Regions from separate parts of the Lysinibacillus sp. AR18-8 genome, predicted to be linked through region 2. Evidence: predicted binding sites of a transcription regulator. Region 2 holds the regulator's gene; each other region holds the start of a gene.
The links. The regulator LexA, encoded in region 2, represses DNA repair genes until DNA is damaged. The targets are predictions, from matches to a motif close to CGAACATATGTTCG.

Region 1 (11,227 bases), on a different contig from region 2:
AAAGCCTGATGCTGTGGACATAATTTCAAAAGTTGTGTGATTATAATAATCAAGTCCTCGTACAAGATTTGGATCGACCTCATATGAAATACCCAATGTATCTAAGTACGATTTCACTTGAGCGAAATAAGCAGCTGACTCTTCTGTTAAGAAATCAGTTAACGCTGGAGCCGTTTGCATTAATGGATGCTCACGATCTACCTTACAATCTAAAATCCGCAATGGATTCTTTTGTAAACGATTTTGACAGTCTGAGCAAAATTCATGAATATGTGGCTCAAAATGCTGTAATAAAGCAGTACGATGTGTATCACGTGTTTCTTTATCGCCAAGAGAATTAATCACTAATTTTAAATCCTTTAAACCCGCTGATTCGTAGACGTCCATAGCAAGAGCAATGACTTCTGCATCAATCGCAGGATCTGCTGAACCAATTGCTTCTACTCCAAACTGTACAAATTGACGATAACGACCAGCCTGTTGGCGCTCATAGCGGAACATTGGTCCTAAATAAGAAAGCTTAACCGGCTGATCAGGAGCACCAAACATTTTATGCTCCACATAGGCACGTACGACACCAGCCGTATTTTCTGGACGTAGTGTTAATGAACGCCCTCCACGATCTTCAAATGTATACATTTCCTTTTGTACAACATCAGTTGTTTCCCCAACACCACGTGCAAATAGATCCGTTTGCTCGAAAATTGGTGTGCGAATTTCGTTATAGCGATAAACACGACAAATATCACGAATAATCGCTTCAACTTTTTGCCATTTTTCAGATTGACCTGGCAAAATATCTTGTGTCCCTCGTGGCACTTTAAAACTCATGTAATTCCCTCCTATATTGATTGCTTATGATAGAGCAGCTGTAGTCCCACTTTGAGCGAATGCATGCTTTGGTTGAGCAAATTTTTGTCCGGTTGGAGCGGGTTACAGCCTTGATGAGCGCTTTTCATACTAATTAGAGCGCCTTCCCCTCTTTTCTCAGCAAAAACAACAATCCCTCTTAAAAAACTCATTACTTTTGAACAACAAAAAAGCCCTCGTCCCTTGCAATAGCAAGGGACGAGAGCTGTATAAGCTTCCGCGGTTCCACCCTAGTTGACACAAATGATTACATGTGTCCTCCTCTTAATCGGATAACGGCCGATTCCGTTTTTTCCTACTAGGCACTGCTTTTCAGAAAAAAGCCTCTCAAGTGTTATTCACGTGATACATTTTTGTAGGAAAGATTGCAGCCTAAGTCTTTCCCTCTCTTTTCCAATAGTGGTATACGCTACTTGCTTGGTCATAAGCGATTAATCATTTTTCGATTACCCTTTATGTTAGTCACTAGCTAAAGCAATGTCAACTATTTTTGTATTTTTCATCAGTCTATGTTGAAAATAACTAATTCTGTTACCATTTTACCACGAATTTTATGATAAAAGCATGGTAAAATAGCACAAGGAATAGGAGGAATCTGATGAGGACAAAAATTTTACATAGTATAATCATCTTCGTACTAATGGTAACGATGGCGATGCCAAATAAGAACTTTGTTCAAAGAGCTTCCGCTGACACCAGTGATCTAAAAGTCGCTGGAACGATTCTTCATTTGCGAGAGGGTCCTGGATTGTCTTATCCCATTATTACGACTTTAGAAGAAGGTGACCCTTTAACCTCAATCGGTCGAGAAGGTGATTGGTACCAAGTCAAAGCAGGCAATTACGAAGGATGGGTTGCCTCTTGGCTGACAGCACCTACTAATGCTAAACAAGTGATCGACAAAACCGTCATTTCACAAGTTGACCGTTTAAATATTCGAACAGAACCAGATATCTCTTCAGCTGTTCTTGGTCAACTTTCAACTGGTAACCAAGCAAACCTCGTTGAAGAAAATGGAGAATGGGCAAAAATCGATTGGAATGGACTAACAGGATGGGTGTCGAAGGATTATGTCACGATCAACGATAACCCTAAAAAAGAAACAGAACCCAAAGAAGATGCTGTAGAAGTAACCACTACAACCACGGCACCCGCTAACAAAGATACAACCTTCACCATTTTAGTGGACACCCTTAATGTTCGTAAGAAGCCAGATTTGAATGCTAAAAAAATCGGTACAGCAACAAAAGGACAAGCCTTTAAAGTCCTCGCACATGAGCATAATTGGGTACAAATTCAGTACAATGATAAAAAAGTAGGTTGGGTCTATAGTTTTTACGGTACATTCTCCAATAAAGTAAAAAGTACCTCAAAAACATCAACTTCCAAAGAGTTAGAGTCTGTTACGATTATTTATAATGGGACAAACCTACGAACGGATGCCTCAACAGCAGCAGAAGTGGTTGAACGTGTAGATGCTGGTGTAAATTACCCGATAGTAGGCGTTAAAAATGATTTTTATGAAATACAAATAGACGACGAAAAAACAGCTTTTGTCGCGAACTGGGTGGTCACAACAAGTTCCAATAAAGCGACAAGTCCACAGAAAGAAAAGGAAGAGCCTCGCAAAAAAGGTACTTTAACTGGATTAACGATCGTTGTTGATGCTGGTCACGGTGGAAATGATCATGGCACAACTGGTCAACGAGGTACAGAGGAAAAGGGCATTACGTTAAAAACGGCTACTTTGCTTGCTTCCAAGTTAAGTGCTGCTGGCGCAAACGTTGTCATGACGAGAGAATCGGATGAATATGTGGCATTGCGTAAGCGTGTATCGATTGCCCATCAATATGAGGCAGATGCCTTTATTAGCCTTCATTATGATGCGACAGATGATAGCTCCATTAACGGCTTCACATCCTATTATATGAATAGCAATCAAAAAGGGCTTGCTGAAGCAATTCATGATGGTCTTTCCAGTAAACTAGATTTAAGAGACCGTGGTACACAACAAGGGAATTATTTAGTTTTACGAGAGAATCGTCAAAAGGCCGTCCTTATTGAGTTAGGCTTTTTAAGTAATTCTAGTGAGGAGCGCGTCATTACAACAGCTAAATTCCGTGAACAAGCGACTCTTGGTATTTATCAGGGAATTCTCAACTACTTTAATGAACAAGATGAATAAGCAAAAAAAAAGCTGCGGATGATAACATCCACAGCTTTTTTATATTTAAGATATTCCTAATGCTACCGCAGCAATTAGCGCCAGACAGGCAATCAATGCCCACCCAAGAATCATCTTCCAGATAAACTTAATCCACTTTTCATATGGGATACCTGCAACAGCTAAATACGCCATTAATGCAGACGAAGTAGGAATAATAGAGTTCGTTAAGGAATCCCCATATTGGAAGGCTAAAACAGCCACTTGTCGCTCTAATCCTAATAAATCTGTGATTGGAATCATAATCGGCATTGTTGCAGCTGCCTGTCCACTACCAGATGAAATAAATAAATTCAAAAGAGCTTGGATAAATAACATGCCGATTGCACTGATAGCATGTGGCAAATGTCCAATTGTTTCTGATGCTGCATAAACGATTGTATCAATAATTTTCCCCTGCTCTAAAACAACTGTAATAGCACGGGCAAAACCTACAATTAAAGCACCAAATGTTACGGCCTTGGCTCCCTCAATAAAGGAATCAAAGATAGTAGCAGGTTTTAAACCACCAATTAACCCTGCAATTAACCCCATAATTAAAAAGGATGCAGTTAGCTGCGTTAAGAACCAGCCCCAGTTAAAGACACCATAAATATTAAAGCCAATCCCACAAGCCATGACAATAAATACGAATTTATGCTTGCCTGTTAATGCAGGGATGTCAATCGCTGAAACATTGGATTTAGCTTTTTGCTCAATATCGTAAATAACGCTTGCTTGAGGATTCTTTTTCACCTTAAAAGCATAGCGAGAGACATAAAAAATAGCAAAACTTAATACAAAAACATAGACAACAGCACGGAAGCCAATCCCTGAGAATAATGGTACATCAGCTAATGATTGTGCAACACCTACCGTAAAGGGATTAAGCATTCCTCCAAAAAATCCACTGGCGGCACCAAGTGTAATCATGGCTGTTCCTGTTACAGCATCAAAGCCCATCGCACGTGCAATGGCCACACCAATTGGTACGAAAATAATAGTTTCTTCCGCCATCCCCATTGTAAAACCACCAACAGAGAATAAAATCATCGATAAAGGAATCAGTAATTTCTCTCGGCCCTCTAAAGCTTTTACTCCTTTATAAACACCAGCCTCAATAGCACCTGTAGAACGAATAATACCAAATACACCACTGACTAAAAAAATGTAGAAAATAATTTGAGCCCCTTTTTCGAGACCCATTGGAACCGCTGTAAACATTTCAAAAAAGGAAACTGGCTCACTCTCAATATGATGATAGCTTCCATCTACAACGAGCATTCGCCCTTCTTCATCCTCTACACGTTCAAACTCACCCGCTGGTATAATATAGCTTGCAATACCTGCTAAAAAAATAATAGCAAAAATAATCGTATATGTATGAGGTACTTTCAACCAGCTTTTCTTCTTGACCCCCTGTTCATTTTCCATTAAATCGCGCTCCTTTTTCTGATTTAGACATTAGCAGTATATTGTCGCTATTTGTCGCTAATTGAAAATAAATATACATGAGTTTAAATTTATTGTAAAGTATTAATTTTCTATTATTTCTGAAAGCACACGCTATCTTTTCTAATTAAACCTCTTGTTCCTCTTCTATAAACATGGAAAATTTTATACACATACTCAAATAATAATGGACATTTTCAACGTTATTTTTTGTTTTCCAAAATAATAATTTTATCTTATATGACGAATTGTTTTTTATTAAGGCAGGAGCAATATGCGGCGGTGTTAGAAATGATAAAGTTTGTATGGATTGTCTTTAAATGCTTTTTATTCATGAACTTCATAAAGATCCCCTTATTAGTGGGATGAAAGACATCAAAGGTTGTAAGTAGAATGGAAAATTGTAGGTTAGCTATCCATGAGGAATCAAATGGACTTTCTTACATATCTTTTATATTTTTTTAAAAAAATAATATTCAAAGAGTAGCAACTGTTTTAATAGTTTTTATCTCTTCGAAATAAATTTGCTATTTAGGTATTTTTGTTTGCCCTAAACAAATAAAAAAACCTTCTATCATTTATTATGATTTGAAGGTTCATACTTTCTCATTTTTTTGTAGTTTCCAATGTCACCCATACAATTTCCTCCATCCGAATGAAGAAAGGCGTACGATTTATCTCAAGAACCATATGGTCAGGTAGTATGGATAATAAAATACCTTGTTGAATATTTTTTTCTGTTTGCACAACTACTGCCTGACCAATCATCATGTTAAGAGTTTCGTATAAATATGGATTTGTTATACTTCTCGTCTGCGTCATGTTTAAGACACTCCTTCCTATAAAACTAACCATACTCTTTAGTATATGAAGGAATTATAGGAAATGTTCCATTATTTTGACTCTAGAAGAATTGTGACTGGACCATCATTAATTAGTACTACATCCATCATGGCACCAAAAATACCTGTTTCCACATGTAAGCCCTGCTCGCGTAAAGCTTGATTAAAAGCCTCCCACAGTGGCTCAGCTGCTTCTGGTCTAGCTGCATTGATAAAACTTGGACGATTCCCTTTTTTTGTATCCCCATACAATGTAAATTGTGAGACGGATAAAATAGCGCCCCCATGCTCTAAGATTGAATGATTCATTTTTCCATCTGCATCTTCCCAGAGACGTAAATTGGCTACTTTTTTTGCTAAATAGGCAACATCCTCTTGTGTGTCTTCATGTGTGATTCCCACTAAAAGAACATAGCCATGATCAATTGCTCCTGTAACAGTTCCGTCCACTGTTACAGAGGCAGCTTTACTGCGCTGTAATACTACTTTCATGTACTAAACCCCAATTCTATATTGCCTATCAATTAGTTAATGACACGTTGCACCGAATATATATCAGGTGTTTGTTTAATTCGCTCAACTACTTTATGCAAATGTGAAATATTTGAAATAGAAATTGTTAAATGAATTGTTGCCATTTTATCACGGTCAGCACGACCACTTACTGCTAAAATATTCGTTTTCGTTTCACTAACAATTTGCATGATTTCATTTAAAATGCCAGGTCTATCAAAAGCTGAAACTTCAATATCAACAGGGTATTCCTTTTTCTCAGGAATGACACCATGCTCCCATTCCACTTCAATTAAGCGCTCCTGTTCATCCTCAATTTGAATATTTGGACAGTCCTCACGATGGACAGAAACACCTCTACCCTTCGTAATAAAACCTACAATATCATCACCAGGAACGGGCGTACAGCAACGAGAAAGTCGAATGAGCATATTATCAATACCCTTTACAATAACACCCGATTCCGTACGTTTTTGTGGAATTGGATTTTTCATTTTTTGTTCAATTTTCTCTAGTGCTTCTTCCTGCTCACGTTCTTTACGACGTTTTTCAGCTAAACGATTTACGACCTGTTGCGCAGTAATACCATTTACACCAACTGCAGCATACAAATCTTCTTCATTCGTATAGTTAAATTTGTCGCATACCCGTTTTAGGTTTTCGGAGGACATCGTTTCCTTTAAATCGAAATCCTGAGCACGGATTTCTTTTTCTATCATTTCTTTACCTTTGACAATATTTTCTTCACGCAGGTGTCGTTTAAAGAATTGCTTTATCTTATTCTTCGCCTGCGAGGATTGAGCTATTTTTAGCCAATCGCGACTCGGACCAAAGGATTGTTTAGAAGTTAAAATTTCAATGATATCGCCCGTTTTTAATGGTGTATCAAGCGGTACCATCTTCCCATTGATTTTCGCTCCAATCGTACGATTTCCCACTTCGGAATGAACACGGTAGGCAAAATCAATAGGAACAGAACCTGCTGGCAATTCAATGACATCACCTTCAGGTGTAAAGACATAAACCATATCAGAAAATAAATCAAATTTTAAGGATTCCATAAATTCTTCTGCGTTGGAAGATTCATTTTGAAATTCTAAAATTTCACGGAACCACGTTAATTTTTGGTCGACATTCTGCTTTTGATTATCAACGTTTTTGCCTTCTTTATATGCCCAGTGCGCCGCAATCCCGTACTCTGCAATTTTGTGCATTTCCTTTGTACGAATCTGTACCTCCAACGGATCACCATATGGTCCAATAACAGTCGTGTGTAGGGACTGGTACAGGTTTTGTTTTGGCATAGCAATATAGTCTTTAAAGCGTCCTGGCATTGGTTTCCAAAGTGTATGCACAATACCTAATACGGCATAGCAATCTTTAATACTATCGACAAGAACACGAATGGCTAATAAATCATAAATTTCATTAAACTGTTTCTTTTGTAACACCATTTTTCGATAGATACTGTAAATATGTTTTGGTCGACCATAGACATCTGCGTCAATTTCAACCTCATTCAGTTGTGATTTCATCTCAGCCATCACATTTTCTAAATAAGCTTCACGTTCATCACGTTTTTTCTTCATCAGACTGACAATACGATAATATTGTTGTGGGTTTAAATAGCGCAGTGCTGTATCTTCAAGCTCCCATTTTACAGTCGAAATTCCAAGACGATGAGCAAGTGGTGCAAAAATCTCGAGCGTCTCTTTTGAAATGCGTCGTTGCTTTTCAGCAGGTAAATGCTTTAACGTACGCATATTATGAAGACGGTCTGCTAGCTTAATGAGGATGACACGAATATCTTGCGCCATAGCCACAAACATTTTCCGATGATTTTCTGCCTGCTGCGCCTCTTTAGATAAATATTTAATTTTCCCTAGTTTGGTAACACCATCAACAAGCACGGCCACCTCTTCGCCAAATTCACGTACCAAATCATCCCGTGTAAAATCCGTATCTTCGACAACATCATGTAAAAAACCTGCCGCTACAGTTTCTGGGTCCATTTGTAATTCAGCTAGAATACCTGCTACTTGTACTGGGTGAATAATATACGGTTCACCAGAGCTACGGAATTGCTCAATATGGGCATCCCTTGCTAATTCATATGCTTTTTTCACGAATGCGACATTTTCATCATTCATGTAGGATTTGACTAACTCAAAAACGTCCTCAGGAGTCAAAATTTGCTCTTTCGCCATAACATGTCCACCTTGCTCGTCAAATTTTTCAGATTAGATATAAACTTAATTGTATAAAATATTGTGGTCTATTGTAAAGAGACTGTATCATTTAGTTTAGTTAATCTCGTGAACAGTTCGAAAAATGGAAAAAATATTCTTCTTTTTAATAAAAAAGACCCTCTGCGACTTCACGTCACAAAGAGTCCTTGTTTCGACAAATTGATTAATGTAATTGATTGTAAGCTACAGCAATTTTCGCGCCGACTACTGCATTGTTTTTCACTAATGCAATGTTGGCATCAAGACTTTTACCTTCTGTTAATTCTTTAACTTTGCCAAGTAAGAATGGTGTAACATTTTTACCTTGAATGCCATTCTCTTCAGCTTCAACTAAAGCTTTTTCAATAATGTTTGTAATAAATGCATGCTCTAATGCTTCAGACTCAGGAATTGGATTTGCGATGACAGCGCCACCTTTTAAGCCTAATTGCCATTTCGCAGATAGCATTGCTGCAATTTCTTCTGGCGTATCTAATTGGAAGTTTACATCAAATCCACTTTGACGTGTGTAGAATGCTGGTAATTCATTCGTACCATAACCAACTACTGGCACACCTTTTGTTTCAAGATATTCTAATGTAAGACCGATGTCTAAAATAGATTTTGCACCCGCACAGATAACGGCAACATTTGTTTGTGCTAATTCTTCTAAATCAGCAGAGACATCCATTGTTGTTTCCGCACCACGGTGTACACCACCAATACCACCTGTAACAAAGATTTCAATACCTGCAAGCTCTGCACAGATCATTGTCGCTGCAACTGTTGTAGCACCTAATTTTTTCGTTGCTAGTAAGTAGCCTAAGTCACGACGTGAAGCTTTTGCAACACCTTGAGCATTACCGAACATTTCTAGTTCTTCATCTGATAGACCAATTTTAATTTTTCCATCAATTAATGCAATTGTTGCTGGGACTGCACCATTATCGCGAATAATTTGCTCAACTTCACGCGCAGTTTGCACGTTTTGTGGGTATGGCATACCGTGTGAAATAATTGTTGATTCTAACGCAACGATTGGTAGACCTTTTGCTTGTCCTGCTTTTACTTCTTCTGATAATACGATGAATTCTTTCATGTTGTTATTCCTCCATTTCATTTTTCAACAAATCTACTGATAATTCAGGTCTTACTGTATAAGGAGATGCCAATGTATTTTTTGCATTGGTTAATCCAGCATCAATACATGTCTCAAAAGATTGTCCAGTCAGCCAACTGTGAATAACAGCGCTGACAAAGGCATCTCCTGCTCCTGTCACATCTTCAATTTTGTCAATCACTTTAGCGGCAACATGACAAGGGGCAATCGTTGTAGATGCTGCATAAACGCCCTTGCTACCAGCCGTGATAATGACATGCTCCGCACCTAATTGTAGGAGCTGTTGTAAAGCTTTTTCATAATGGGTAGCGTTTTCAATTTTATGTCCAACAATCGTTTCCGCTTCATCTGTGTTACAAATAAACCAAGTTACGCCTTGTAATGTTTCAGGTAGTCGATTCATTTTTGGCGAAGATACTGGCACAATGACAAGTGGAATATCACGAGCAAGGGCTACTTGCTGGATATACGCCACTGTTTCTTTTGGACAGTTTAAATCCAAAATAAAACAGCCTGCGTTTACAAGCATTGTTTCATGTTTTTTCAACAAGCTCGGTAACAGAAGGTCGTAAACTTCCATATTTGCTACAGCTAGTGCTAGCTCACCCTGTTCATCCATGATGGCAGTATAAGAACCAGTGGAAGCCTCTGCAAGCTGCTCTACATAACGTAGATTCATAAAGGATTCCGAAGCCTCTTGGATCACTTGCCAATCAGCATCCTTACCTGCCGTTGTCAGTAACGTCACTTGGTGGTTTAATCTGCCTAAGTTTTCAGCAATATTTCGACCAACGCCACCTACACTAAAGGAAGAACTGGCAGGGTTAGATGTTCCAAATTGAACATTGCCCTTGACATGGAATTTGCGGTCTAAATTAGCTCCACCGATGCAAATAATTTCATTTTCTTCGGGTAATATATAAGCACGACCTACAATTTTTCCTTGCTTCGTTAAACTAGACACTAAATTAGCAAGCACAGGACGCGACAGATTCATTGCATCTGCCATTTCTTGCTGAGACATAAACGGATTCTGGCGAATTAAAGCAAGCACCGCCTGTTCTCTTTCATTCATAGCATCACCTTTTATTATATTTGTTTATATTATAAACTTTTGTTTGCGTTATGTCAAAAGATTCTTTATTAAAAAAGTTGAACCTCATCTTACTGAGGTTCAACTTTTTTTGTTTATGCTTGCTGAGGTGTTTGTTTTTTAACAATGATGACGAATAAACTGGCCATTGCACAAAACATTCCTGCAAGAAAAAAAGCCCATGTATAAGAGTTAAAAAATTTATAAATTAACCCTCCACCATACGCTGCAACCGCCGCTCCTGCTTGATGTGAAGCAAATATCCACCCATAGATAATACTGCTTTTTTGCATACCAAAAATTTGTCGTGTAATACTGATGGTTGGTGGCACTGTAGCAATCCAATCTAGTCCGTAAAAGATCGTGAAAATCGTTAATAAAACAAAGGATCCTTGTGCAAGTGCATAAGGGAGCAATAATAGAGATGCGCCTCTTAACAGGTAATACCAAAACAATAACCACCGATTATCGAAGCGATCAGATAACCAGCCAGACGCAGTTGTACCTAATAAATTAAAAATGCCCATAAAAGAAAGGAATGATGCGGCAGTGACTAAAGGAACGCCAAAGCTAATACAATAAGAAACAAAATGAGTACCAATTAATCCGCTTGTCGATAGCCCACAAATAAAAAAGCTACCTGCTAAGAGCCAAAATGCTTTAACCTTAATTGCCTCAAATAAACCTTTAAAAGCCATAGCTATTGGATTCTTCTTTTGCTGTATTTGTTGTTCCTCTATAGCCTCCTCTTGTCCATAAGGAGTTAACCCCATATCCTGAGGTCTATTTTTTATAAAAAGCGCAATCATGAAAAACATTATGATACTAAGGAGTAGCATTAATGTGATAGCCCATCGCCAAGAATAGTGTTTAATAATGATAGCTAGAACTGGTAATAAAATTAAC
Region 2 (11,227 bases):
GCTTTAGTGCAAGTAATGAAGCACTTTTCAGGAAAATGATAGCCCATCCAAACGGTATGATGCTGATTACTGGACCAACAGGCTCAGGTAAGTCCTCTACGTTATATGCGGCCCTTTCTCATTTAAATGAAGAAGGCGTCAACATAATTACGGTTGAGGACCCAGTGGAATATCAGTTAGATGGTATCAATCAGATTCAAGTAAAAGAGGAAGTCGGCTTAACATTTGCGGTAGGGTTACGCTCAATTTTACGACAGGACCCCGACATTGTAATGGTAGGGGAAATTCGTGATCTTGAAACAGCTCAAATTGCTATCCGTGCTTCACTAACAGGCCATTTAGTATTAAGTACACTGCATACTAACAGTGCTATCGAATCTATCTCACGGCTCCATGACATGGGGATCGAGCCATTTTTATTATCCTCTTCCCTTGTAGGAATCATGGCGCAACGTCTTGTACGAAAAGTTTGTCGTGATTGTGCTGAACCATATATATTCACTTCTCGTGAACTAGAAATACTTGAGGAGAATGGGGTGGGAGGCGTAACACATGGTAAAAAAGGGCGTGGATGTCCTGCCTGCAATCAAACAGGCTACAGAGGACGTATGGCGATTCATGAAATCCTCCCTGTTGATCGCCAAATAAAGGATATGATTTTAAATCGTGTTGGTGATCGCGTCCTCCGTGATTATATGAAAGAAAAAGGCTACCATACCCTATTAGTGGATGGATTACAAAAGGTTGTAGCAGGCCAAACAACCACTTCAGAAATATTACGTGTTGCAAGTGCAGACTAGGGGTGAAAAAAATGACAGCATATTCAATCGTTGAATTATTAACACGTGCATTTGAAGAAAAAGCATCTGATCTTCATTTAACAAAAGGTATTCCACCAGTATATCGTATCCATGGGCAACTAGAGCATTATGGCACAATCCCACTTGAAACAGAGGATTTGAAGGCAATGGTAAAGGTCATTCTTCCTGTCCATAAACAACAGGAATTTGAGGATAAGGGAGAAACGGACTTTAACTTTTCATTGCCTGGGAAATGTCGATTCCGTGTCAATGCATACCATCAGCGAAATGAAGTGACGATTGCAGCTCGTTTAATTGAGGCTAAAATTCCTTCTATTGAAGCACTCAATATGCCACAGGTGTTATATAAGCTTGCGGAAAAACCACAAGGCTTAATTTTAGTAACTGGCCCAACAGGCTCAGGGAAATCAACTACCTTGGCAGCAATGATAGATCACATCAATGAAACAAGATCTAAACATATTATTACGTTAGAGGATCCAATTGAATATTTGCATACACATAAGAAGTCTGTTATCAATCAACGTGAGATTGGTGTCGATACAATGAGCTTTGCCAATGGTTTACGTGCATCATTACGTCAAGACCCAGATATTATTTTAGTTGGGGAGATGCGAGATTATGAAACCATTTCAACGGCTATTACGGCTGCTGAAACAGGGCATTTAGTTATGGCTACACTGCATACAAGTAGTGCACCAACGACGATCGACCGTATTATCGATGTATTTCCACCGCATCAGCAGAGTCAAATTCGTGTGCAGCTTGCGAATGTACTACAAGGTATTGTTTCTCAGCGTTTATTTGTACGTAAGGATGTAAAAGGGCGTATTGCTGCGACAGAAATTTTAGTACAGGCACCTGCTATTTCTAATTTAATTCGTAACGAAAAAATTCACCAAATTCCAAGTGTGATGCAGACAAGTAAAGCATTGGGTATGCACACATTGGAGTATTCCATGCAACACCTAATTACCACAGGTAAGATTTCACTAGAGGATGCAAGACCATATATGAACGCTGGTGATTATAGTTGACGATATTTCGTTATAGTGGTCGGACCAAAACAGGAGCACCTAAAAAGGGCATTATCGAGGCACCGAATAAAAAGGTAGCCATGGAAAAGCTTCGAGCACAAGGAATTAATGCACGAGAACTTCAGGAGTCAAATAGCATTTTACATAAAGATATTGCTTTTGGAACAAAAGTAAAGCACCAGGAATTTGTTATTTATTGTCGACAATATGCGACATTAATTCGTGCTGGCGTTCCTGTCGTTGAAGCGACCCATATTTTGGGTGAGCAAACACGGAGTAAACCACTAAAGCGAGCATTGATGCAGGTTGAAGAGGATATTCGAAATGGTATGGCATTTTCAGATGCAGCAGGCAAACACCCAAAAGTGTTCCCATTGCTATTTGTCAATATGATGCGTGCTGGTGAGGCTACAGGGAACGTCGACGATACATTAGATCGTCTTGCAAGCACACTAGAGAAGCAATACAACATTAAGAAAAAAATTCAATCTGCCATGACCTATCCAGCGATTTTATCGCTTCTAACACTAGTGGTTGGTATGTTTTTAATGGTGTTTATTGTGCCAACCTTTATGGATGCATTTAAAGAAATGAATTTGGAAATGCCGTTAATAACGGTCATTGTAGTGGGTATTAGTGATTGGCTCATTCAGTTTTGGTACCTTGTGATTTTAGGGCTTTTGGTATTAGTAGTGGGCCTTCACTATTTCTATAAAAATAATAAAGAGTTTCATTATGCCGTCAATGTATTTTTACTGCGTATGCCAATCTTTGGACAGCTTTTGCAAAAGGATATTATCGCGAGAATGACAAGAACCTTGTCAACACTCTTTAGCAGCTCCGTACCAATCTTACAAGCCTTAACAATTGTCGAAAAGGTTGGTGGTAATCCGGTAATGGGGAAAGTAGTACTGGAAGCGCGCGATAATTTAGAAAAGGGTGGCACATTATCAGAGCCACTTGAAAAAAGCTGGCTATTTCCACCGCTTGTAACACAAATGACATCAATTGGCGAGAAAACAGGGTCCTTGGATTACATGCTCGAAAAGATCGCTGATTTTTATGAAGAGGAAGTAAACCGTGCTGTCGATACCATGAAGTCACTCATTGAGCCTTTAATGATTGTGGTACTGGCTCTAGTTGTTGGAGTCATCGTTGCGGCTATATTCTTACCAATGTTCCAACTATATGAAAATATGTAATGTTTACAATATTTATATGGATGCCCTTTTGTTCCGCTTAATGGGAAATATCTACTTAGATTTGCTAACAAAAGGAAGCGGCAAGTAGGTATCTTCATGGTTAAGTATTAAAGGAGAGACTGGACATGGAAATTAGGGTAAAGAACGAAAAGGGCTTGACATTAGTCGAGTTATTGGCAGTCATTGTTATTCTAGCTATCGTTGCTGCCATTGCAATTCCAGCTATAAGTAATGTCATTGATAATTCACGTTATAAGGCATTAAAAGCAGATGCCATTAATGTTATTCATGCTGCGCAGTTTTATTTTATGGAGCATCCAACCGCTGATCAATGGCAAATCGTCGAAGTGGAAAAATTAGTATCCGACGGTTATTTAGACAGTGCTGGCAAAATATTAGAGGCAGATAAAGAAGGTCAGAGTGCCAATGTTCAATTTATCGAGGGCACCTACTACTTCAATGCGCATGCGATTTATTACAGCAATGGAAAATATATAAATTTTGATAATGCCACCTTACAGCATATTGCAGACGATATTCGTAAGGGCAGCAAGGGAACTGGTGGCAAATGTATTGGGCGAGATTGTGCACCTTCGCCATAATGTTCAGAAGCGCGTGTACACACACTTCATATAAAACTATTAAGGAGGATTTCAAAATGTTAAAAAAGTGGAAAAATAAAAAACTATTGAAAAATGAGAAAGGTTTAACATTAGTTGAACTATTAGCTGTAATTGTTATCCTAGCAATTATCGCAGCAATCGCTGTACCTGCAATTGGTAATATTATTAATAAGTCGAAGGACCGTGCAATTTTAGCGGAAGCATCAAATATTCTAGCGGGGGCTAAAATTGCTTATATTGATGGGGCGTGTAAAGCTGTAGCTGACGAATGTAGTTCTTCTGAACTAGACCCTTTTGTGGATGGAATTAAATTAGATGGTACTAAGGTTACGTTTAAAGATGATACATGGACAATTACTTACCCTAATTTAAATAAGATGAAAACTAATTTAAAACCATCAAGTACAACAATAAACGAGTCAGACCTTAATGCAAGACTAAAAGATGCAGGAGTAGAATCTCCTAAAGAAGAAGGCGGTGAAGGAGGAGGAAAATAAACAGACGGCATCAGTCCTCCCAACCCACTCAGAAGCGCAAGAAAATTTGCGTTTCTGGCTGGGAAATGGATGACTAATTGAAAAAATCATTTATACTGAGTAGGATAAGGAGGTCTTTTCACATGTTTAAGAGAAAAAGAAAGTCGCATGTTTCGATTGAACTGAAGGATTATGTGCTGCGTGCGATTGTGGCGAAAGGACCAGAGCCTAATCAGTGGCAGGGCTATGAATACCCTTTAGCAGCTGGAATCGTTGAAAATGGAACTATTATCGATGAGGTAGCTCTTTTTGAGGTGATTAAAGAGCAAGTAATGAAATGGACAGGGAAAAAACAGGCTGTTCGTATGTTTGTCCCTGATACGACGGTTCTATTAAAAAACTTTGAGCACCCTAAAGATGTAAAGCCTCAGGAATTACGAGGATATGCTGAAATGGAATTGGGACATTCTATTCATTTACCATTTCAAGACCCTTTAATTGATGTGTATGATGCAGATGCCGAGGACGGCAAGGCTATCTTATTTGCTGCACCTTCTGAAGAGATTACGAAACTGGTAGGGATGCTGTTAGATGTTTCATTAGAACCCGAAGCTGCCGATATTCGTGCGCTTTGTAATATACGCTTATTAGAGCACATGTCCTTATTAATGCCTAATAAAACATATTTAATTGCAGAATGGTCGATTAATGAACTCTCTATCAGTATTTTTTCCAATGGCCAAGTGGAGTTTTTGCGCTATCAAACCATTGAAGTAGATATGACGCAATGGCTGGGGAAGAAAGAGAATGAGTTTAGCTATCAATTTATTTATAATGGCGAATCAGAGAATTATCAAATGGTCGTAATGGATCAGGTTCTAGAGATTGATCGGATGATGAATTTCTTTAAGTTTTCTTTACATAAAGGTGAAAAAACAGTGGATGAAATTATCATGCTTGGCGATAACCCACTATTGAAATCAATTGGGAACTTACTCGCTTCTAATTTAGAACCACCACTAAGGGTTGTCGATGGGAAAAAAATTGAGAAATCGTTTCCGCGCTTTAAGCGAGAATTTTCAACGTTGCTTGGCTTAGCTTTGAAGGAGGTTCGTTAATGGTTCCAGATATAAACCTCTTACCACAACTTGAAAAAAGAACAACCTCTCCCAAGCTTTTTTATAGCTTGGTGATTGTCATTGTGGGACTTATTGTAGCGTATTTACTTTTTTTATTTTTTACATCCAAAAGTGAATTGTCACGATTGACTGCAGAGGAACAGGCATTAACAACACAGCTTGATCAATTGCAGCAAGAGCTAGACGCACGACAAAATGTCGATCAGGGTTCGTTGGAAGAGTCAGTAACTTTTATACAAAGCGTTTCTTATCCTGTAACACCGTTAATTGATGAAACAAAAACTTTATTACCAACTCAATCCTATTTACGTAGCTATGTTTTCGGAGAGAACTCGGTGAATATTGAAGTGGATTTTGAAACGATGACAGATATATCGAAATATGTGGAGCGACTTTTAATGAGTAGCTATTTTACAGATGCTCAAATTAACACTGTCTCAAACTTTGAAATAGAGCTAGGTGAACAAAGGGTGTTAACACCCCAACAAAAATTTAAAGAAGTACCGCGGTATTCAGTGTCCATTACAGCGACAATCGATTTTATGTATTTAGCTGGAGGACGACGCTCATGAATAAATTAACGAGTAGTAAAAATTCATCTATGATCTTGTTACTGGCGCTGATAGCTGCTATTTTATTTGCGCTGTATTATTATTTGCTTTCACCAAAATTGGATGAAGTGAATGAAAAAGAGAGGAATGTATTGCAGGTGCAGCAAGAATTAGCTAGTGTCAAAGAACAACTAGCACAATTAGACAAAGAGCAGGGACAGCCTACTATCAATATATTAGCCTTAAGACAAAAGCTACCTGTAACAAGAGCCGTTGAAAAGATTATTCTTGATTTAGCTGAGATTGAAGAGGTGACAGGAACTCGTGTACTGTCTTTAACGGTTCAAGGTGAGGACGGCACTGTGACACCTTCAGATGTATCGAATGATCTTAATATGTTGGAGCAGGCTGAAGCAGAGGTCAATGGTGATCAGGAGAACAAGGAGACTACTACACCGATTGCATCTCTTTCGAAGGACTCTTTACCAACTAATTTAAAGCTTGTTACTTTTATATTAGAGGTGGGTGCGCTTGATTTTAATTCTCTTGAAAGCTTTTTACAGGAGGTTGAACAATTAGAGCGTGTCATGAAAACCGATAAGATTGAATTTAAATTGCCTGGAGAGCAGGCACAGCTTGAGAAAGATGCAGATCTTACGTTAAAGGCAACAGTGCAAGTGACGACGTTCTATTACGAAGAACAACAATAACTTTATTGATAGGCGCACCATACTTCATTTGTATGGGCGCCTATTGGTTTAGGAGGACATAAAATTGGAAATGGCTTATACGATCTTTATTTTTTTATTTGGACTTGTCTTTGGCTCTTTTTATAATGTAGTTGGCTTACGTGTACCACAGAAGGAGTCGATTGTACATCCTCCTTCACATTGTCCAAAATGTCAGAGACGACTGACGGCGCTTGATTTAGTACCAGTTTTGTCTTATGTATTTTTAGGAGGAAAATGTCGGGGTTGTGGCAATAAAATTTCTTGGGTTTACCCAGTCATAGAATTAATGACAGGTGTATTATTTGCCTTTGCTTATTGGCAGCTAGGCTGGGGCATAGAATTGATAGTAGCACTCTTTTTTATCTCTTTATTAATTATTATCGTTGTATCAGATTTAGCCTATATGCTAATTCCAGATAAGGTGTTAGTATTCTTTTTACCTTTGCTAGCTATTGGACGAGTGCTGTCACCATTAACACCGTGGTGGGACTCTCTTGTGGGTGCTGTGGTTGGTTTTGGCATATTATATATCATTGCTGTGCTATCAAACGGTGGCATGGGTGGAGGCGATATTAAATTATTCTTTTTAATTGGTCTCGTTCTGGGTACGATTGATACACTGTTAACGCTATTTTTAGCTGCAGTTATTGGTATGATTGTCGGGATTACCATGTTATCGAAAAACAAACAGGGGAGAAAAACACCCATTCCGTTTGGGCCATCTATTGCATTGGCCGCAGTTATTGTTTATTTCTATGGCGATGTATTAATTAATTGGTATCTAGGCTTTTGGTAATTGTGCAATTTTCAAGAATGTGGAGGGAAGCAAGTGAAACCGATTATTGGTATTACAGCCTTTGTAGAGGATGATTTATCCTCTCGATTAAATGTTGCTTACAGCAAAAGTATCATTGAAGCAGGTGGAATTCCACTGATTATTCCAATTGGAGTAGAAGAAGAGGCAGCCCAGATTTTAGCCCTCACAGACGGTTTATTATTATCTGGTGGTCATGATGTGCATCCATTTCTATTCGGGGCTGAGCCTTCATTAAAGCTTGGAAAAATTCATCCAGCGCGAGATACGATTGAGTTAGCATTGATTGAAGCCGCATTCCAACGTAAGATGCCTATTTTCGGGATCTGTCGAGGAATTCAAATACTAAATGTTGCATTAGGTGGTACCTTATATCAGGATATTGATAGTGATCACTTTAGTACCAAGTTACTCCAACATATGCAGCAATCAGGTCGAGCTGTAGCTACCCATACTGTACAGGTTATTGCTGACAATCTATTAGCGACTATCGTTGAACAAGAGAAAATAGCAGTGAATTCATTTCATCATCAAGCGGTGAATGTTTTAGCAGAAAAATTAAAAGTAGCGGCAAAATCTAACGACGGTATTATCGAAGCGGTAGTTCATGAGGAGATGCCATTTTGCTTAGCTGTTCAGTGGCATCCTGAGGAACTAGCCATAGCAGGAGATGAGAGTGCTCAAAAGCTATTTTCAGCCTTTATTGAAGCGAGCATAAAATTTAAGAAGGAAGCTTAGAAGAGGCATTGTACAAAGAATCCAATCGTATGTGGATTCTTTTTTTGCGTAAAAAAGAGGATACATGCTCTTAGAAGGAACATAATCCTCAAAATCTGCTTTAATCGTTAATGTACACGTCTATAAAGACCTACAACTTGTCCTAAAATAGAAACTTGATCGACAATAATTGGTTCCATAGAAGAATTTTCAGGCTGTAAACGGAAATGGTTTTTCTCTTTAAAGAAACGTTTTACAGTTGCTTCATCCTCAGCTGTCATAGCTACAACAATATCCCCATTATTAGCTGTTGCCTTTTGTTTTACAATGACTAAATCTCCATCTAAAATCCCAGCTTCAATCATTGATTCCCCCATGATTTCTAGCATGAACAATTGATCTTCACTTGTGCCATACGTATCGGGTAATGGGAAGTATTCTTCAATATTTTCAATTGCTGTAATTGGAGAACCAGCTGTAACCTTCCCGACAAGTGGGACATGGATCACCTGTTGTTTTTGAATGGATTCTTCAGGCTCTAAAATTTCAATTGCACGTGGCTTTGTTGGATCTCGACGAATAAAGCCTTTTTGTTCTAATCGAGCTAAATGTCCATGAACAGTTGAACTGGAAGCAAGTCCAACTGCTTCACCAATTTCACGTACTGATGGCGGATATCCTTTAGCTCGTACCTCTTCCTTAATGAAAGCTAAAATGTCCTCTTGTCTTTTCGAAACTTTTTTCATGAGTGCTCACCTCTTTTTTCTAAAATCATTCTTCTTATTTGATAGTATAACAGAATGCGAACATGTATGCAAACATAGGTTCGAAAAGTGTTTGACAAAAACGTTTGTTCGCTTTATTATGGGAACATACATTCCGAACAAACATTCTTGAAAAGGGGTAATGATTATGACATGGTTGAAGAAAAACACACATATCTCAATTTTAATAGGAGCTTGTTTATTATTTGCAGCATACCTTTACATTACTGATCCAGGAAAAGTTAGTTACGCAGAAATTCAAATCGAACATGGGGATAGCTTGTGGTCGTTAGCCGAGCAATATCGTGGTAAAATGAGTACTGATGATTGGATAAAGCTTGTAAAAACTGAAAATGAACTAGCAGATATTAAAATTGTAGCGGGAAAATCTCTAGTTATTCCTGTAGTGAGTGATCAAGCCAGTCCCATCAATACTATCGAAATTGCGAGAAATGAACAATGATAAATAATCAACTATCGGCTGTTGTCTATTGTCGCGTAAGTACTGAAAAAGAAACACAAAGCTCCTCATTAGAGCGCCAGCAGGAAGAGTTGCTGCGCTATGCTAAAGAGCAAGGCTATGCGGTGAAGGGCGTGTTTAAAGATCAACATAGTGGCTATGATGTAGAACGTGAAGGCTTGCTAGAAATGCTTGATTTTATAAAAGATAAGAACATTAATGCTCTTTTTGTCCAAGATGAAACTCGTTTAGGACGAGGCAATGCAAGGATGGCTGTATTACATTTATTACAAAAGTCAGCAACTGATGTTTTTTCTATGCGTGATGCAGGCCCAGTCCAATTAAATGAAATGGATACGATGCTGCTTGAGATTTTAGCGATTGTAGAGGAATATCAACGTAGAATCCATAATGCTAAAATTCGACGAGGTATGCGACGTGCTGTAGAAAACGGTTATCGTCCAGAAAATAATTTATCGAATCGAGGTAATCCGCAGGGGCAGGAGCGAAAAGATCTACCTGTAGACGAAATTGTGAAGCTACGCAAACGTGGATTTACCTTTGAAGAAATTTCTATAACGCTTAGAGGGTTAGGCTTTGAGGTAAGTAAGGCGACTGTACATCGTCGTTTCCAAGAACACCAAGAAAGATTAGCAGGAAAATAATATTCCTGCTAATTTTTTTTGTAAAAACTACTGAAGGGAAGATAAGCTTTCGATGATAACATGATTTGGCAGTTGGAAAGGGTGCTCTTTATTTATTCGGTCATAAAACATGATGCCATTTAAATGATCGATTTCATGCTGTACAACGATGGCCCCGTAGCCCTGTAACTGTACAATGATTTCATGTCCATCGATGTCGTAAGCTTTGACTTTAATTCTCTCATATCTCGGTACAAAACCAGGGACAGGTCGATTTACAGATAGACAGCCTTCTCCTTCCGGTAGATAAATCATATTAAGGGAATGACTCATTATTTTAGGGTTAATCAGCATCATTTCTTGGTCATCAAAGAGTACAACAAACATTCGTTTATCTACGCCAATTTGATTAGCAGAGAGTCCACTTCCAGGGCGAAGCTTATATTTTTTTGCTAGCGTTTGATTTTGGCTATTTTTCAGATATTGCAGCATGGCTAGGAGGGTATTTCGGTCCTCATTTGTCACTGGTATCGACACTTCTTGAGTTTGTTTTCTTAAAATTGCCGAGTGTTCTTTCACAAAATCCTTCATTGTAATCATATAATCCGGGTGAAATTTAGTCATAGATAAACACCTCATCAATACGGCTATTGAGAACCTTAGCAATCTTAAAAGCTAATTCTAGGGTCGGATCATATTTATCATTTTCAATACTATTAATGGTCTGTCTCACAACTCCACACTCTTTTGCAAGAGCAGCTTGTGTTATGCCTAATTTTTTTCTTAAAATTTTGATGATGTTCTTCAGAAAGATCCCTCCATTTTGTCCAAAGTATTAGACATATATCGTAAGATAAGAATTAAAAAATGTCCAACTAATTGGACATTTGGGTTTTAAATCATCACTTAATACCAATTTTCATCAAAATTTAGCTTTAACGCATGCCCGAAACAAATACCGAAAGGAATAAAACCTCTTCCTCTTGCTGTAATGATATTTCCATCTTGTACCACTAGTTCATCTGAATAGTTATGAAGTTCAAAGCACCCTAACTGCTCCATGCCATCTAAAGGTAGTCCTACTGTATATTTTTTGTTCTTTAAGACCCCTGCTTTTGCTAATAGGTAAGGGGAGCTAGAAATACTTGCAATCATTCCTCCTTTTGCAGATAGAAGACGAATGAAGTCTAGTAAGCTCTCTTCAAGTTGTAATGTAGAAATATCCATACAGCCTGGTAATAGTAGACT
Region 3 (11,227 bases), on a different contig from region 2:
AAAAATATTATGATTACGGGGCATCTAGAGTATGATGCGACAACGCTAGCCGATGAATACAGTCGCGATGTGGCGAAGGGCATAGATATCGCCGTTCCTGTAAACTACTTCCCGAATGACGATCCGACACAAGTGCCGATGAATACATGGCGTGCCCATACGCATCTATTATTCTCTAACTGGTTGAACTACTATGTTTACCAAGAAACACCATATGAATGGGATTTTGTAGATGAAATCGAATATCATATTTAATTAATAAAAAGTCTAATTTCTTTTCTAGCTTAGAAGAAATTAGACTTTTTGATTGTCATTTTCTGTTTCCTGCTGAGGTGTTTCGTTATTTTGAGCCTTGGATTTACGATTGCGAATAACTACCACAATCAACAAAAGTATAGGTAATAAAATGGTGAAAATAAAGGAAAAGATTGGCCAAATTTCATTATTATAATTAGTAGAATGCACAATATCTGGATGAACAATTTGAGAAAGTCCAATGACAATTATACCCATCGGTATAATAAGTGGACGATGATCCTTAATCTTCAAAATTTGTGCAAGGCCAACAACGGTCGTATAGAAATACATAAATGTACGAATATATATAGACGTAATCCACATAAATGCCATAATGATTTCTATGCGCTGTAAAAAATTCCCTATAGATATTCTTTGCGCTAAGGCATAGCTAGGAAATGTCCTTGATGCAGTGTTTTCAGGACCTAATACAAGAATCGATAGGACAATCAACGTAACTAAGACGATTCCGCCAAGGATTGCCCCAATATATAGCCCTTTCTGTGCAGACGGCTGTACATTGACGCCAGTAGGATAGAGCATCAATAATACAATTAATGGAAAGGAAAAGATACTCATAAAGCGTGCAATACTATAAAACATAGATGCTTTGGTCGCTTCTAGTAGAGGCTGAATATTCTCAAATGTAATTTGAGGGGTAATACTAATGACGAAAAAAATAAAAATAAAGATAAACAATGGGAAGAGGATTTCTGCCGAACGGGCAAAGGTCTCAATCCCTAAATAAGCGGCATACATAATAAGGATACTGAACAGTAGGGCAAATGCTAATGTCGGTGTCTCTGGCATAACTTCCGTTTTCATGAAAATACCGATAAAATAAAGTAATTCTCCAGCCGAAAGAAAGGTCATAATCAGGAAACAAATCGCTGTGATTTTCCCGAAAAAACGCCCAAGAATTTTTTCATTGGCCTCGATAAAGTTTAGGGACGGTGTTTGATTGGCCAGTGTTAAAAATAATTTTAGAACCAGTAAACTGAGCAGAACACCAATGCTTGCCGCTATCCAAGCATCTTGCTTAGCGGCACCAGTAATACTCGAAGGGATAATTAAAATCGCTGTACCGATAGAATAGAGAAAGGTAACGATTGTAAACTGTCTTGAACTAATTATCTCTTTTTCCATCAAGCTACCCTCCGTTTCTCAGTCCATCTTTCTATTTTGTGAATGACACAATGTAATCCCTAATCGGTGTGAAGATAAAGGTAATCAAATCTAATGGGCTAGGAATATGGATTTTAAGGGCAATCCCCATATTTAAAGCCGTTCCAATAAATAGCAAAAAGGAGAATACAATAATGGCTTTTCTATCCTGTTGCTTTTTTAGCTTTGGAATAAAAACAAGCGCAACAATGATTGCAATAATCAAGATAGCTACGGCTAGTACCATCTCATTACTCCTCCTTTGGCTTGTTTAATAATGAATTTTGCATCGTACCTGAACCTTGGGTTGTTACCTTTACATGAACAGCCACTGCTAAATCTGGAAAAATGGAAGTCCAGTCATCCTTAATTTTTTTCCACTGCTTTGGATCTGCCCGATGTAGGGCATCCCCAAATCCAAAAACATCGACTTCATATTGCTGTTGAATTTTCTCTACTGTTTTTTCAATGCGGTCATCAATCCCCTGGGCTGTTTTTTTATTAACGTAATCAATCGATTTATTTTTGGTAAGATCGATATCACATTCGACCTCTCCAACATTCTGCTCTACATTAATATGGACATCGATTTTCGGTTTCCCGTTTTTAAATGACCCTTTCACCTTTGTAGTGGATTGGGTGATTTCAGTAGACAAGGTCCCTTTATTAGGACAGGCGATGATTTCTATCGTACTTTGAATTTTGTCATTAAGAAAACTAATACTTTTGCTTTCGCTTTCAGTCAGTAGCCCTATATATTTATCCCCTTTAAATACTGCTAAACCTGTATAACGTAATAGCACAGGTGTTTTAACACGTTGCACATTTGTTTGATCTACACCTAATTTCTTATCGCCATGAACTTCAATAGCAGAAATTAACGCCCCTTTATGCTTATTGGTTAACGTATTGACTAATTCATCAATATTAACAGCTATTGTGGAGCCCCAAGCCTTTTCAGAGACATCAAGGGAATTCAAGATTTTATTTGCAGGAACTTTTTCGATGGGTGTTAGTACATTTAATACTTCCTTCGCTGTTGCTTCGTGAGACATAATGACGTCGAAATCCTTACGAAATTCATGGTCCCTTACAATTAAATCAAGTGCATCACTAATGCCTTCTTTCGCGAGATCTTCCCCTAATACAACCACTTGAAGGTGGGCAAAATAAGGTTTTCGAGCTGCAATAGTCGTCATTTTCCGAATGGCTTCAAAGATGGTCTCGCCTCTCGAATGATAGCTAACGACAGGAGAGCGTTGAGTGGAAGCTTGGCGCACTGAGACTTCACTAGGATCAACAATTTGAACTGTAATTTCATATTCCTCATCTATTTTGTCAATGCCAAATGCTACGACTATGGCCAATTCATTTAATTCACGCTTACTCCAGCAGCCACTTAACAGTATTGTGAGGATACATAGTAAGCAAATCCAGTTTATTTTTGCCATATTCCATTCCTCATTTATCCAGTTGTTATTTCCTGCTTTTTACATTGATATATTTATGTCCTCTAACAATATTTTTTTGATTGACCAAACGAGGTCGTGTAAGTAACTTTCTACGCGGGAACAGCAGAAACGCATCCTTCTGATCCTGTAATACCAACGGTGCGAATGGGCTTAAATAAGGTACACCAAATGAACGAATGCTACATAAATGAAGGATAATGACCATAATGCCAAACATAACACCAAATAAACCAAACATTGCAGCTAAAATCATTAATGGGAAACGTAGCACACGAATCGTATTCGATAAGCCATAGGCAGGGAATAGGAAGCTACAAATCGCTGTCAGGGCTACGATGATTACCATTACAGCGGAAACGACGCCCGCATCAACAGCCGCCTGACCGATAACTAAAGTTCCTACAATGGACACCGCAGGACCGATTGTTCTAGGCATACGAAGTCCAGCTTCCCTTAAGACCTCAAAGGCAACCTCCATAATCAGAGCTTCAACGACTGCAGGAAAGGGTACGCCCTCCCTTTGTGAAGCAATGCTAATTAACATAGGTGTAGGTAGCATTTCTTGGTGAAAGGTAGTTATCGCCACATACAAGGATGGTGCTACTAATGCTAGACTGATACCAAAGAAACGCAATATACGTACAAGTGAGCTAATCATCCAATGCTGATAATAATCTTCTGCTGATTGTAAAAAGGATGTAAATAGCGCTGGTACGACTAAGACAAAAGGTGTGCCATCAACTAGAATCGCCACTTTGCCATCTAATAATTCACCTGCGATGACATCAGGACGTTCGGAGTTGTAGACGGTTGGGAACATAGAGTTTTTTGAGTCTTGAATAAAATCCTCAATATAGCCGCTTTCCAGTATGCCATCAATATTAATACGATCTAATCGAGCCAATACTTCAGCTACAATTTTGTCACTGGCGATGCCATTTATATACATCACTGCTATATCTGTTTGTGTCACATCACCGATAACGCGTGATTTTATCCAGAGATTCGGACTTTTTATTTTGCGACGAATGAGCGCTGTATTCGTACGCAAGGTTTCTGTAAAGGATTCCCTCGGTCCGCGAATAACGGATTCCGTCGATGGCTCTGTGACTGCTCGATCCTTGGCACTTCTTGTACTTGTCACAATCCCCTCAGCAAAACCGTCTAATAAAATAACCGTTTCACCATTGAGAATGGCATTATAGAGTGTTGTGAAATGCTCAATATTCGTCACATCGCCTACCGTTAAATAGGAATTCCGAACATATTGGTTAATTGTTGTTATTTCAATATCTTGTTCTTCTTCAATATTTGCCATCAGTTTATCGATAACAGAATCAGAAATAGTCGTTTTATCCGATAAGCCATCAATGGAAATAATGGCGAGGCTATGGGGATCAGTTTCTCCAATCGCAATTTCACGTATGATAATATCATTACTATGCCCTAGTGACTGTTGAATGATTTTTATATTTTTAGATAGGGAAGTATACAATAAATCGTTCGTTGTATGGGATGGGGAGGTCTCGTTATTGTTAGACATGGACATATGTTTTCCTCCTCAAATGGTCGTTCATTACCTTTAGAATGGACAATTTATTTGAGAGATAAACGAAAGAGATATGAAAAATCTAGCTATTTGTAGCAATATCACATCCCTTACAACTTTCGTGTGTCTTGTTTTGTAATAAATAAAAAACAGTCTGTCCTTTCATGTATTGAAAGGACAGACTGCTTTATGTACGATAGTCGTATTGTAATTCATCTTTACTTGTATCAACATCAACGTGTAAATTGTGATCGTTAAAGAACCAAAGATCTTTCTCATCAATGTAATAGATGACACCATCAATTTCTGTCTGAACACCTATGGCAATAGGTTCCTCACGTGTCATGCCTAGCGAAAAGCCTTCATGAAACGGACTAGAGCCACCATAACGTGCATAAAAACGAATTGTATCACCAGGTTCAACTTCCATTTCATGTTTGAACCATTGTAGGGCTTCATCTGTCAATGCAATATTCATTTCAAATGCTCCTCTCTTCCTACAGCCATTTTACCTTTGGTTCGGTGCCGTTTTTAATACGTGCAATATTGGCACGGTGACGATAAACAATAAAGGTAAATAAAAAGGCTACCAAGATGCCTAATGCAAAGTCACCTGTAATAAAATAATAAACGATTGCATAGATAAGCGCTACTAAAGCGGCTATCATCGATGTTAAGCTGACGATTTTTGTGATTTTTAATGTCACAATAAAGGTAATAAATAGTAGGACAAAGAGTGGCCAAGAATAGCCTAATAATACACCCGCTGACGTTGCCACAGCTTTCCCACCACGAAAGTTGGCGAAGATCGGGAACATATGACCGATAACGGCGACAAGACCCAGTAATAAAGAATGGAGTGCAGTATCAGAGAAAACAGGAAGTGTCACGAGTAAGACAGCGGCAGTCCCTTTTAAGACATCCATCACCGTAACAATAATACCAGCCTTTTTCCCTAATGTTCTAAAAGTATTGGTTGCACCAAGATTACCGCTCCCGTGTTCACGAATATCGGTATTATAAAAAATTTTGCCTATCCATAATCCAGAAGGTATAGAGCCGATTAGATAAGCACATAAAATAATAAGTCCATTGATCATAGTTGGACTCCTTTCATTCATAGTCCATCACTTGGTACTAATAGTTTGTAACAAGTATTTTACACTTTTTCTTGCTAATCTACAATGTTATGAAGGAGATTTCATCGGAAGTCTTGAATCAATACAAAAGCGAATCTATTAGCGAGGACTAGGCTTTTAGACATAAATTTGTAGGAAGCGCTAAAACCTTTATAAAAATATAGGCAAAATGGCAATTTTGTCAATCGCTCATTCCTTTGGTAGAATAGAAGTCTAACTTTATCCTGTTTAATCGCAAGGCACGAGGTAGTGTGCTTCTATTTGCAAGCTTCACAACTTTATTTTGCAACTAAGTAGGCTTCAATGCGTCAAATGATGATGGAAGCTAGAAGCAGTCTGTCTTGCTTAAATACCAATTTTAAGCAACTGTTGAAGATGTTTACTATTAATAAAAATGATCAAAACTGTGAGCAAATTTTAAAATTTTATTGGACCTGTCGCTAGCTATTGACAGGAAATGCTATTATTATTAGGATGAGAACATAAATAGAACATGTGTTTGTTTTTTGGAGGGGAATTTTTTTGACGAATAAACAGTCACCTAGCGTCTATAATGATGACGCTATACAAGTATTAGAAGGATTAGAAGCGGTACGCAAACGACCTGGCATGTATATCGGTTCGACGGATGGCCGTGGACTTCATCACCTTGTGTATGAAATCGTAGATAATGCGGTGGATGAAGCACTGGCTGGCTTTGGATCTCATATTATTGTCACAATTCATAAAGATCAAAGTATGAGTGTGCGCGACTTTGGACGTGGGATGCCAACCGGTATGCATAAAATGGGCAAACCGACACCAGAGATTATTTTTACTGTGCTGCACGCTGGTGGTAAATTTGGTCAAGGTGGCTATAAAACAAGTGGAGGTTTACATGGTGTTGGTTCTTCCGTTGTGAATGCGCTCTCAACATTTTTAGAGGTGACAATCCATCGCGATGGTAAAAAGTATCGTCAACGCTTTGAGCATGGTGGACAGCCTGTCACAACACTTGAAAATATTGGGCAGACCAAGCAGACAGGAACACTTGTTCATTTCCTACCAGATGAAACGATCTTCTCTGTCACAAAATTCAATTATGATACGTTAGCAGAACGATTACGTGAATCAGCCTTTTTGTTAAAAGGCTTAAAAATTGAATTAATTGATGAGCGCGAGGAAGGCAAGAGCGATGTGTTCTTTTATGAGAATGGCATCGAGGCTTTCGTTGCGTATTTGAATGAGGAAAAAGATGTCCTTCATCCAGTGAAATATGTGGAAGGCGTACAGGATGAAATCGAAGTAGAGTTCGCTTTCCAGTATAACGATGGTTATTCAGAAACAATTTTATCATTTGTTAATAATGTCCGTACACGTGATGGTGGTACACATGAAACGGGTGCAAAGGCAGCATTGACGCGTGTCTTTAATGAATATGCAAGAAAAATTGGCTTGTTAAAGGACAAGGATAAAAACCTTGAGGGGACAGATATTCGTGAGGGCTTAGCAGCGATCGTGTCTGTTCGTATTCCAGAGCATTTACTGCAATTTGAAGGACAAACAAAGGGCAAGCTAGGGACAAGTGAGGCTCGTTCTGCAGTGGATAGTGTAGTGTCTGAGCAAATTTTGTATGTGCTAGAGGAAAATGCAGAGTTATCAGCTTCTCTTGTTCGTAAAGCGATTCGAGCGCAGCAAGTGCGTGAAGCAGCTCGAAAAGCGCGTGAGGATGCACGAAATGGCAAGAAAAACAAAAAGGGTAGTACGATTCTATCTGGAAAATTAACGCCAGCTCAGTCACGTAATGCGGCAAAAAATGAGCTGTATTTAGTCGAGGGTGATTCTGCGGGTGGCTCTGCTAAACAAGGTCGTGACCGTACATTCCAAGCGATTCTGCCATTGCGCGGGAAAGTAATCAACACAGAGAAAGCCAAGCTACAGGATATTATGAAAAACGAAGAAATTTCAACGATTATCCATGCGATTGGGGCAGGTGTTGGTACGGATTTTGCGGTGGAGGATTCTGCCTACAATAAAGTAGTCATCATGACCGATGCGGATACGGACGGGGCACATATTCAAGTGTTGCTATTAACATTCTTCTATCGTTATATGCGTCCACTCATTGAGTCTGGGAAAGTCTATATCGCATTACCGCCGCTTTATAAAGTTTCAAGAGGTACTGGAAAAAAAGAAGTCATTGAATATGCTTGGACAGAAAGTGATTTACAAAAGGCCATCAAGAAGGTTGGAAAGGGTTACATATTACAGCGCTATAAAGGTCTTGGTGAGATGAATGCAGACCAACTATGGGACACAACGATGAACCCTGAAACACGGACATTGATTCGTGTCACAATCGAGGATGGCGCACGTGCAGAGAGACGTGTCACGACGTTAATGGGCGATAAAGTAGAACCACGTCGTAAATGGATCGAAGCCAATGTAGACTTCGGTATGGAGGATGATTCTAATATTTTAGAGAATGAATTCATCCAACAAGAGGAGGACCAAGCATGAGTAGTACAGAAAAGTTTCAAGATTTACCGTTAGAAGAAGTGATGGGTGACCGTTTTGGTCGCTATAGTAAATATATTATTCAAGACCGCGCGTTGCCTGATGCACGTGACGGTCTTAAACCAGTACAGCGCCGTATTTTATATGCGATGTTTACGGAAGGCAACACACATGATAAGCCGTTCCGTAAATCCGCAAAAACTGTGGGTAACGTAATTGGTAACTATCATCCGCACGGCGATAGCTCTGTGTATGAAGCGATGGTACGGATGAGTCAGGACTGGAAGGCACGTCATATGCTCATTGAGATGCATGGGAACAATGGCTCGGTAGATGGCGATCCTCCAGCTGCAATGCGTTATACAGAGGCGAGACTATCAGCTATTGCCGCTGAAATGCTACGAGATATTGGCAAGAAAACGGTCGAATTTGTGCCAAACTTTGATGATCAGGATATGGAGCCAACTGTATTACCAGCACGTTTTCCTAACCTTTTAGTCAATGGCTCTACAGGAATTTCCGCTGGTTATGCGACAGATATTCCGCCACATGCCTTAGATGAAGTACTGGATGCTGTGTTGATGCGCTTAGACAAGCCTAATGTTACTGTAGATGAATTGATGACGGTGATTAAAGGACCTGATTTCCCAACGGGTGGAATCATTCAAGGTGTTGATGGCATTAAAAAGGCGTATGAAACAGGTCGTGGTAAAATCATCGTCCGTGCACAAGCAGTTGTTGAACCAATCAAGGGTGGTAAAGAGCAAATTGTTATCACTGAGTTACCATATGATGTAAATAAAGCGAATCTTGTGAAAAAAATTGATGAGCAACGTGTAGATAAACGACTAGAAGGCATTGCAGAAATTCGTGATGAATCAGACCGTACAGGCTTACGTGTCGTAATTGAGCTGAAAAAGGATGTACCAGGAAAAGGAATTTTACAGTACTTGTTTAAAACAACGGATTTACAGGTAGCTTATAATTTTAATATGATTGCCATTCATAATCGTCGTCCAACGATGATGACATTGCCATTATTGCTAGATGCGTATATTGCCCATCAAAAAGAAGTGGTAACAAACCGTTCTATTTATGATTTGCAAAAGGCAAAGGATCGTTCCCATATTGTAGATGGATTAATTAAAGCCCTTTCCATTTTAGATGAAGTCATTGCGACGATTCGTTCTTCAAATGATAAGAAGGATGCGAAGCTTAATTTACAAGCAAAGTTTGATTTTACAGAGGTACAGGCAGAGGCCATTGTAAGCCTGCAATTATATCGTTTAACGAATACGGATATTACAGAGCTTCGTCAGGAACAGGACGAGTTAAATAAGCTAATTGCAAAGCTAGAGGGGATTCTACAAAGTGAAGCTAAGCTAGTGCGTGTTATTAAACAAGAGTTACTAGATATCAAGAAACGCTTTACAGAGCCTCGTCGCTCGAAGATTGAGCAAGAAATTGAAGAAATCAAAATTACATTGGATGTCCTTGTGCCAAGTGAAGAGGTTGTCGTGACAGTAACGAAGGATGGTTATATTAAACGTACATCCATACGTTCTCATGCCGCTTCAAACGGGCAAGATTTTGCCATGAAGGATTCGGATTATTTATTGTATGAAGCAAATTTAAATACACAGCACCATCTACTGCTTTTCACAAATCGAGGCAATTATATTTATCAGCCTGTTCATGAGCTACCTGATATACGCTGGAAGGATCTCGGCCAGCATATTTCAAGTATTGTACCAACAGGGGAAGATGAATCGATTATTGCGGTTTATGGTTTCGAAACCTTTGAACAGCCAAATACGTATGTTTTCACAGCCACAAAAGATGGCCAAATTAAGCGCTCACCACTCGCAGACTATGCGGTAACGCGTTATTCAAAGCCAATTAAAACGATGAATGTCAAGGCTGGTGATGCGATGATCTATGCATCATTTGTGACTGATGACGTGGAGCTGATGCTCACAACGGATACAGCCTATGCGATTCGTTTCCCAATGGAGGAACTACCTGTGACAGGTGTGAAAACAGGTGGTGTGAAAGGGATCACACTAAAAGATGGAGAAGCCTTAGTTGGAGTCAATGTATTACAGCCTGATGTTACCCAATATGTAGTGATTGTGACACAGCGTGGGGCCGTGAAAAAAATGAATGTCGCTGAAGTTGAAGTAGCAAGTCGTGCAAAACGTGGACTAAAAGTATTAACAGAGTTAAAAGCAAACCCTCACCGAATTGTGGCAGTTGTTCAAGCAACAGACGAGGAGCAGGTTGTGATTGAAACTGAAAAAGGTGTTCAAGAGATGATTGACGTACAAGCATTGTCTCGTGCGGATCGCCATTCCAATGGTTCATTTAAAGTGGATATTGCAACAGATGGAGCAATTTCTCATGTTGTAACAGCCAAAAAAGAACAGAAACCAAGCTAAATGCATGCCCAGTCTCTAAGGAGTACTGGGCTTTAAGCTCTATTCCAAAATAGCACCTTGTCATTTAAGTGAAACTATGGGTATAATAATCATCGAAAAGTTCATAGCGAAAGAATGTAGGGGGGCTAGTAATTGCTAGCTGAGATTGTGTCCGATAGACGCTGACCCTTTGAACCTGATTTGGCTCGTACCAGCGTAGGGAACATCTATTCAAAAAGCAAAGTTTTGAAGATTGATTGCAATACGTCTGGGAGGAATCCTAGGCGTTTTTTTATGTTTTCAAGCAACAGCTTGCCAACATTGTATACGCTTTCTTCTGGTGACAACATTCATTCATGAACACTTTCATATTACAAACTGGGAGGCTTTCGCATGAAAAAATGGTTTTTTATTTTATTGGCAGCACTATTGACATTAGTAGGCTGTAGTGACAAGGATGACAAGCAGGCTGCAGACAAGCTGAAAAAGGTGTCTGTGGTACTGGATTGGACGCCGAATACAAATCATACAGGACTATATGTTGCCAAAAAACTCGGTTATTTTGAGGAACAGGGTTTAGATGTTGATATTATTATGCCTGGTGAGGCGGGCGCAGATCAGCTTGTTGCTTCTGGAAAGGCGGATTTTGGCGTGAGCTATCAGGAAGGCATAACACAGGCACGAGTACAGGAT

Region 1: a site for LexA is predicted at 10,336-10,349, ahead of BFM98_RS03035 (carbohydrate kinase). Genes of this name have one in related genera too.
Region 3: a site for LexA is predicted at 6,110-6,123, ahead of parE (DNA topoisomerase IV subunit B). Genes of this name have one in related genera too.

The regions. Positions count from the first base shown of each region.
Region 1 covers NZ_MDGU01000004.1:309,648-320,874, forward strand. The annotation lists gene hisS (histidine--tRNA ligase) at 1-831, opposite strand, end outside; T-box leader at 1,062-1,304, opposite strand; gene BFM98_RS03005 (N-acetylmuramoyl-L-alanine amidase family protein) at 1,469-3,055, shown strand; gene BFM98_RS03010 (YfcC family protein) at 3,101-4,507, opposite strand; gene BFM98_RS03015 (DUF2642 domain-containing protein) at 5,132-5,347, opposite strand; gene dtd (D-aminoacyl-tRNA deacylase) at 5,419-5,859, opposite strand; gene BFM98_RS03025 (RelA/SpoT family protein) at 5,892-8,087, opposite strand; gene BFM98_RS03030 (pseudouridine-5'-phosphate glycosidase) at 8,293-9,207, opposite strand; gene BFM98_RS03035 (carbohydrate kinase) at 9,212-10,303, opposite strand; gene BFM98_RS03040 (MFS transporter) at 10,417-11,227, opposite strand, start outside.
Region 2 covers NZ_MDGU01000005.1:100,655-111,881, forward strand. The annotation lists gene BFM98_RS03990 (GspE/PulE family protein) at 1-800, shown strand, start outside; gene BFM98_RS03995 (type IV pilus twitching motility protein PilT) at 812-1,858, shown strand; gene BFM98_RS04000 (type II secretion system F family protein) at 1,855-3,060, shown strand; gene BFM98_RS04005 (prepilin-type N-terminal cleavage/methylation domain-containing protein) at 3,186-3,662, shown strand; gene BFM98_RS04010 (prepilin-type N-terminal cleavage/methylation domain-containing protein) at 3,719-4,180, shown strand; gene pilM (type IV pilus biogenesis protein PilM) at 4,303-5,277, shown strand; gene BFM98_RS04020 (PilN domain-containing protein) at 5,277-5,870, shown strand; gene BFM98_RS04025 (hypothetical protein) at 5,867-6,559, shown strand; gene BFM98_RS04030 (prepilin peptidase) at 6,624-7,376, shown strand; gene BFM98_RS04035 (gamma-glutamyl-gamma-aminobutyrate hydrolase family protein) at 7,410-8,132, shown strand; gene lexA (transcriptional repressor LexA) at 8,240-8,857, opposite strand; gene yneA (cell division suppressor protein YneA) at 9,024-9,338, shown strand; gene BFM98_RS04050 (YneB family resolvase-like protein) at 9,335-10,000, shown strand; gene def (peptide deformylase) at 10,028-10,603, opposite strand; gene BFM98_RS04060 (helix-turn-helix transcriptional regulator) at 10,596-10,787, opposite strand; gene BFM98_RS04065 (DJ-1/PfpI family protein) at 10,886-11,227, opposite strand, start outside.
Region 3 covers NZ_MDGU01000006.1:23,061-34,287, forward strand. The annotation lists gene metA (homoserine O-acetyltransferase MetA) at 1-255, shown strand, start outside; gene BFM98_RS04820 (GerAB/ArcD/ProY family transporter) at 295-1,443, opposite strand; gene BFM98_RS04825 (hypothetical protein) at 1,475-1,708, opposite strand; gene BFM98_RS04830 (Ger(x)C family spore germination protein) at 1,713-2,912, opposite strand; gene BFM98_RS04835 (spore germination protein) at 2,938-4,482, opposite strand; gene BFM98_RS04840 (HesB/YadR/YfhF family protein) at 4,670-4,960, opposite strand; gene plsY (glycerol-3-phosphate 1-O-acyltransferase PlsY) at 4,980-5,582, opposite strand; gene parE (DNA topoisomerase IV subunit B) at 6,144-8,120, shown strand; gene parC (DNA topoisomerase IV subunit A) at 8,117-10,555, shown strand; TPP riboswitch at 10,664-10,774, shown strand; gene BFM98_RS04860 (ABC transporter substrate-binding protein) at 10,928-11,227, shown strand, end outside.